One region of the Pantoea sp. UBA4549 genome, then DNA from elsewhere that is predicted to be linked to it. Evidence: riboswitches for the same ligand, from Rfam matches in the RefSeq annotation. Region 1 holds a riboswitch; the other holds the start of a gene.
The links. Region 1 has a riboswitch for fluoride ahead of B3041_RS02780 (DHHA2 domain-containing protein). Riboswitches for the same ligand answer to the same signal wherever they lie in the genome.
Positions count from the first base shown of each region.

Region 2: linked by a shared signal. The riboswitch ahead of crcB (fluoride efflux transporter CrcB) and the one ahead of B3041_RS02780 (DHHA2 domain-containing protein) in region 1 are both predicted to bind fluoride.

Region 1 is NZ_DGLH01000005.1:331,543-334,948, forward strand. It holds gene B3041_RS02770 (TDT family transporter) at 1-892, shown strand, start outside; gene B3041_RS02775 (uracil-DNA glycosylase family protein) at 889-1,488, shown strand; fluoride riboswitch at 1,538-1,607, shown strand; gene B3041_RS02780 (DHHA2 domain-containing protein) at 1,686-2,594, shown strand; gene B3041_RS02785 (universal stress protein) at 2,591-3,016, shown strand; gene eno (phosphopyruvate hydratase) at 3,032-3,406, shown strand, end outside.
Region 2 is NZ_DGLH01000012.1:24,244-27,649, forward strand. It holds gene mntP (manganese efflux pump MntP) at 1-567, shown strand, start outside; gene B3041_RS11960 (fumarylacetoacetate hydrolase family protein) at 925-1,761, shown strand; fluoride riboswitch at 1,818-1,891, shown strand; gene crcB (fluoride efflux transporter CrcB) at 1,978-2,355, shown strand; gene B3041_RS11970 (sugar phosphate isomerase/epimerase family protein) at 2,412-3,209, shown strand; gene B3041_RS11975 (alpha/beta hydrolase) at 3,206-3,406, opposite strand, start outside.

The sequences.
Region 1 (3,406 bases):
GCGCATCTTTGGCCATTCAACGGTGTCCATGTTCTTCGGCACCATCCCGATGGGCATGGCCACCATCATCAACGGGCTGCTGGCGTTTGGCCTCCCCCGGTGGGGGGCTGACGTCATTCCCGTAGCGCACGCCCTGTGGTGGCTGGACGTGGCGATGTCGCTGCTGTGTGGCGTGTGTATTCCCTACATGATGTTTACCCGGCAGCAGCACAGCATTGACCAGATGACCGCCGTCTGGTTACTGCCGGTCGTGGCCGCCGAGGTTGCGGCAGTCAGTGGCGGCCTGCTGGCACCGCACATTGCCGACCCCCACGCGCAGCTCGGCATCATTATTACCAGCTACGTGCTGTGGGCGTACTCGGTGCCGGTGGCGCTGAGCATCCTCGCCATCCTGCTGCTGCGTATGGCGCTGCACAAGCTACCACACGAAAGCATGGCGGCCTCAAGCTGGCTGGCACTGGGGCCGATTGGTACCGGCTCGCTGGGGATGCTGGTCATCGGCGGAGATGCGCCCGGGGTGTTTGCCGCGGCGGGCATGCCGGAAATCGGTCATATCGCGCAGGGCGTGGGGTTCGTTGCCGGCATTCTCTTCTGGGGCTGCGGCCTGTGGTGGATGCTGCTGGCCACGCTGATAACCGTGCGATACTTCCGTGAAGGCATTCCGTTCAATCTGGGATGGTGGGGCTTTACCTTCCCGCTGGGCGTGTACACGGTCGCCACGCTGAAGCTGTCCACCCTCGTTGACCTGGCGTTCTTTAAAGGCTTCGGTGCGCTTCTTGTCGTCATGCTGGCCGCCATGTGGCTGCTGGTCGCGGTGAAGACGGTGCGCGGGGCATGGAGCGGGAAACTGTTTGTTTCCCCCTGTCTGGCAGGCCTGGACCGGAAGCCGTGAGTGAAACCTGCACGTCGCTGCTGGACCCGTTTTTACGCGAGGAACGCCTCGCGGCAGTCACCGCGCCGCACGTGGCCGCGCTGAATCGCTGGGTCAGCGGGCTGCGTCAGCACGGCGTGGAGCTGCCGTGGTTTGATCCGGCCGACGGCGGGACCGGGGCCGGACTGCTCGTCCTGCTGCAGTCGCCGGCGCGCAGCAGCCCGTCACCCCGGTTTGTGTCGCGGGATAACCCGGGGCCGGCCCAGCAGAACCTGGGGCGGTTTCTGGCGGAAGCCGGTATTGCGCGCCGGGACAGCGTGCTGTGGAATACGGTGCCCTGGGTCAGCGACGGGCCGCAGAAACGGCCCTCAGCGGCGGACATCCGCAGCGGCTGCGCCTGGCTTGAGGACGTGCTGGCGTATCTGCCCGCGCTGCGCGTGGTGGTGCTGGCCGGTGCCGTAGCGGCTCAGGCCCGCGGGACGGTCAGTCATCAGTGCCCCGGCGTCACGGTGCTGAAGATGCCTCACCCCAGTCCGCTTTCACTTTGCACAAGCCCGGCGGTGCCGGAAAACATCCGCCGGGTGCTCCGCGAAGCACGCGCTGCGCTGGCGGGCTGAGGGTGCCAGCAGAATAATACTGACAGGCTTTCCGTCTGGCTCTATACTCAGAGTACAGGGTGATGGCGTTCCACCTTTCCCAACCGCTCCGTTCCGGAGCTGATGACGCCTGATGTGACTCTTGATTTTCAGGAGGTGCGTCAGGCCGTCCTTACTTTCCTCCCGGCCTGCGTACTTCCCTTTACGGGGAGAGACCCTTGATACACGTTTTTGGCCACATCAATCCTGACAGCGACGCCATCTGCACGGCGGTCGTCACCGCTCACTGGCTGACCGGGCGCGGCATGGACGCCCGCGCATGGCGTCTCGGCGAGGCTAACCGGGAAACCCGCTTTATCTTTGACACCGCCGGTCTTACGCTGCCGCCGCTGCTCGCTATTCCGCTGCAGGATGAACGGGTGTGGCTGGTCGATTTCACCGAGCCGGCGCAGGGGCCTGACGACCTGCTCCGGAGCAACGTCGTGGGCATCACTGACCACCACCGGCTGGGCGGGCTGATAACGCAACTGCCGCCGGAGGTGCATATCCGCCCGGTTGGCAGCAGCGCCACGCTGCTCTGGCTGCTGATGGACGCTGAAGCGCGCCGCACGCTGCCCCCGACGCTCGCCGTGCTTCTGCTGGGCGCACTCCTGAGTGACACCGTGAATCTTCGCTCGCCGACCACCACCGAAGACGATATCCGTTCGGCGACCGAACTGGGCGTGCTGTCCGGCGTAAACCGCAGAGCCTTCGCCCGTGACCTCCTCACCGCCAAAACGGACGTCAGCGGCCTCAGCGCCCAGCAGCTGCTGGGCAGGGACCTCAAGGCCTTCGTCATTGCCGGCACCGACGTGCGCATTGCCCAGATTGAGGTCAGCTCACCGACACAGGTTGCCCCCGTGATGGACGACCTGCTCGCTGCCCTGGCGTATCTGGCGGACCAGTCGGGTGCCGGGCTGACGGTGCTGATGTTGACCGACATTCGCGCCGGGTTTTCAACGCTTTACTTCGCCGGGCGGGAGAGCGTTAACGCGGCCTCCTGCTCCGTACCGGGCATGCTCAGCCGCAAAAAACAGCTTCTGCCGTGGCTTGAGTCCCGCCTTAACCAGAACGGGAGTTCATTATGACCTGCTACACCCACGCACTGATACTTGTGAACGACAAAGACGACGGCACCCTCCTGCTGAAACGGGCGGTCGCGCTGGCGCAGCCGCTCGGCATGAAAATCACCCTGGCCCACATCAGCGACGACTACCGGGAAATGAACTACGTGTCCGACAGCCTGATGGACGACGTCGTGTCGGAAGAGGTGCTGAAAGCCAAAGCGTTTATGAGCGAGCTGGCGGCCTCCGTGCCTGAGGCGGTAGACACGCGGGAGCTGGTGACCATGCGCCGCTTTGAGGACGTGGAGAAGTGCATCAATGAGCTGGGCGTGGACCTCGTGCTTGCCGGGCACCGCAACCGCTTTATGGGAATGCTGACGTCCCGCTCGGCGGAATACATCAACCACCTCACGGTGGATGTGCTTATTACTCACCTGAATGACTAAACCGGGAGAAACGCTATGCACTTTACACTGGATAACGTGACCGCCCGGGAAATTCTTGACTCTCGCGGCAACCCCACCGTTGAAGTTGAGGCCCGGACCCCGGACGGGATGATGGCACGCGCCTCGGTGCCTTCCGGGGCCAGCACCGGGTCGCGCGAGGCCGCAGAGCGCCGCGACGGTGACGCACAACGTTTTGGCGGCAAAGGCGTGCTGGATGCCGTCAGGGCGGTTAATACGGAAATCTGCGAAGCCGTGCGCGGCCTGGACGTGCGCGAGCAGCGGCAGCTGGACAACATCATGCTGATGCTGGACGGCACGGAGAACAAGAGTCGCCTGGGTGCCAATGCCATTCTGGGCGTATCGCTGGCGGTGGCCCGGCTGGCGGCACAG
Region 2 (3,406 bases), on a different contig from region 1:
TTCATTGCAACCCTGATCCTGGCTTTTGGCATGTCAATGGACGCCTTTGCCGCTGCACTGGGGAAAGGTGCGTCGTTGCACCGTCCGGGAATAAAAGAAGCCTTACGCACTGGCCTGATTTTTGGTGCAATCGAAATGCTGACGCCGCTTATTGGCTGGGCTATCGGGCTGGCGGCCAGTCACTACATTATGGCGTGGGATCACTGGGTGGCCTTTGGTCTGCTTAGCGTACTGGGCGGCCGTATGATTATGGAAGGTTTCCGGCAGACAGCAGATGAGCCCTGCGAAGCGCCGCAGCAGCACGGTTTTATGGTGCTGGCGCTGACGGCGGTTGCCACCAGCCTCGATGCGCTGGCCGTGGGCGTGGGTCTCGCTTTCCTGCAGGTGAATATTCTGTTTACCGCGCTGACCATCGGTGCAGCCACTACGCTGATGGCGACGACCGGTGTGCTGGTCGGGCGCTTTATCGGCCCGGTTCTGGGAAAATGGGCAGAAGTTCTGGGCGGTGTCGTACTGATCTGTATCGGCAGCACCATTCTGATTGAGCACCTGGGATTGATGAGCTGAACGGCAATTTTGTGATCTGGTTCAAATAAAATTGCATGAAAAACGCGCTGCCGCTATAATTTGCGCGTAATTTTTCAACAATATTTGAGTCAGGTGTGTCATGAAAGCTTTTTTCCGTTATGTGTTTCGTGCCTATGTCGCAACGTTCAAACACGTACCGCCGGGCGCGCTGTCTTAAGCGTCCAGAGTTACCCTCGATAATCGCCTTCAGGGATCGAAGGATGATTATCACCCCCTCTTTGTGCTTTCCCGTGCACAGACTGACACAAACCCTCACCACTTTCTTTGCAGGTCATACCGCATTTCCGGCTGGCTTTTGATACGCTGCGCGCCATTTCTTATTACAACGAGGCGGTTATGCAGCTTTGCAGTTTTTATATCATTGATTGTGCACGCAAAAGCTATGGCATTGTGCAGAAAGAGGGTGTTGTCGATCTGGGACTGCGCCTGGGTGCTGCCTGTCCCGACCTGAAAACCCTGCTGGCCCGCGGCGGTATCAGCGATCTGGCCGCATTTCAGCATCAGCCAGTGGATCATGCGTTTAGTGCCATTCGTTTTCTGCCGGTGATTGAGCAGCCCGGCAAAGTTTTTTGCGTCGGCATGAACTATGCGGACAAACGTAAAGAATTTGCGGAAACGCTGGATGCGCCCATGCTGTTTGTTCGTTTTGCTGACTCCCTGGCGGCGCATGAGCAGCCGCTGCTGAAGCCCGCGACCACGGCAGAATTTGATTATGAGGGCGAACTCGCCGTTATTATCGGCAAAACCGCCTCGCAGGTAACGGCGGGCGACGCGCTGTCGTATGTGGCGGGCTATAGCTGCTTTATGGATGCCACGGTTCGCGATATGCAGTTTACCTGGTTTACCGCCGGAAAAAACTGGCAGCAGACCGGCGGTTTTGGCCCGTGGATGACCACGGCTGATGAGATCCCCGATCCGCAGCAGCTGGCGATCAAAACCTGGCTCAATCAGCGTGAAGTGCAGAATGACACCACGGCCAGCATGGTGCATCCGGTGGCGAAGATTATTGAGTACATCTCTGCCTTTAGCCCGCTCTCTCCGGGAGACGTTATTATTACCGGCTCGCCGGGCGGCGTCGGCAAAAAGCGTACGCCACCGCTGTTTATGTTCCCGGGCGATGAGATTGAAGTGGAGATTGAAAAAATCGGTCGTCTGCGTCATCGGGTGGCCTGACCGGCACCCGGCACAGCGGTCTGAAGGGTGACCGTTTACCGGCGATAGCGTATTATCTCAGTACGGGTGATGGCGTACCACCTGATCCAACCGCCGCTGTTTTCAGACGGCTGATGACGCCTGACTATACGCTTATTCCTGTGCGGACAGGGCGGCGGGTCAGGCGTTTTTCTTTTCCTGCTGCCTTTACGCACGCTTCACTCCGGAGATCAAATTATGCTGAAGTCGCTGTGTGCTGTGATAGCTGGCGGAGCTGCTGGCTGCACCCTGCGCTGGCTTATCTCGCTGCGTTTTAACGCACTGTTTCCTGATTTGCCACCAGGCACGCTGATCGTCAACCTGGTGGGCGGGTTTATCATCGGTGCCGCCCTGGCGTGGTTTATGCGCTACCCGCAGCTTGATCCGGCATGGAAACTGCTGATCGTTACCGGACTGTGTGGCGGCCTGACCACGTTTTCTACCTTTTCAGCAGAAATTGTCAGCCTGCTACAATCAGGTAAATACCTGTGGGCAATGTCGAGCGTGATGGTGCATGTTGTGGGGTCGCTGCTGATGACTTTTGCAGGCTTTGCAGTGGTTAACCTGCTCGGCTGAGCGCCTGACCGTGGCCCGGCAGGGAGGATTTTATTCAACTGCAAAGGAGCGTAACCATGCCGGGTAATCCACTCTTCCTTAATCTGGTATTGCTGCAGGGCGAGCCTGCAGCAAAGCTGCAAGCGGCACAGGATGCAGGTTTTGCTCAGGCCGAGATCTGGCGCGAGGATGTGGAAAACATGGAGACGGCGCACTTAGCGCACTCCGCCATCCGTTTTACTAATCTGCAGGTGCTGCGCGATTTTACCGGCGCCCCGGACCATGAGCGCCGGCAAAAACGCGAGGAGCTGCAGCAGTTTATCCGGTTAGCGCACGCGATTGGCTGCGACACCATTCAGGCACCTGCCACCACGCGGCAGGACTGTATCCCGGAACGTATTGATGATGATTTGCGCTGGCTGGCGGCGGAAGCGGCGCGCCATGATATGCGTATCATGTATGAACCCATGGCGTGGAGCAGCGTGGATAATACGCTGCCGCTCGCCTGGCAGCGCCTGCAGCGTCTTGACCTGCCCAACGTCGGGCTGGTGGTGGATCTGTTTCATATCTGTGCGCTGGGTGGCGGCGCCTCACACCTTGAGGGCATCCCGGTTGATCGCATTTATGAAGTTCAGCTGTGCGATATGGCTGAACAGCCGCCGCAGAATAATCAGGCGCTGAGTGACTATGCGCGTCATCAGCGGCTGCTGCCGGGCGACGGCATTATCGATGTGGCCAGCTTTGTCAGCCGGCTGCAGCGTGCCGGTTACTGCGGTCCGGTCGGCATTGAAGTGTTCAATGACCAGCTGAAAGCGCAGCCGGCGACAGAGAGCGCGCGGCGTGCCTGGCAGGCCCTGAATCGCTGCTGGCGCTAATCCTGCAGGCACTGCGCAATATACGTTACCGCCTCTCTTGCGCCCTGCGGCGAGATGGTGTGGCCGGTGGTGGCCTCAAACGCGGCCGTCACGTTAACGCCTGCCGCCTGTAAGCGGCTGATGGCAGATTCTGTTTCGCTGAAAGGGATCACATCATCCGCTTTGCCGTGGATCAGTAGCGCGGAGGCACAGGGCTG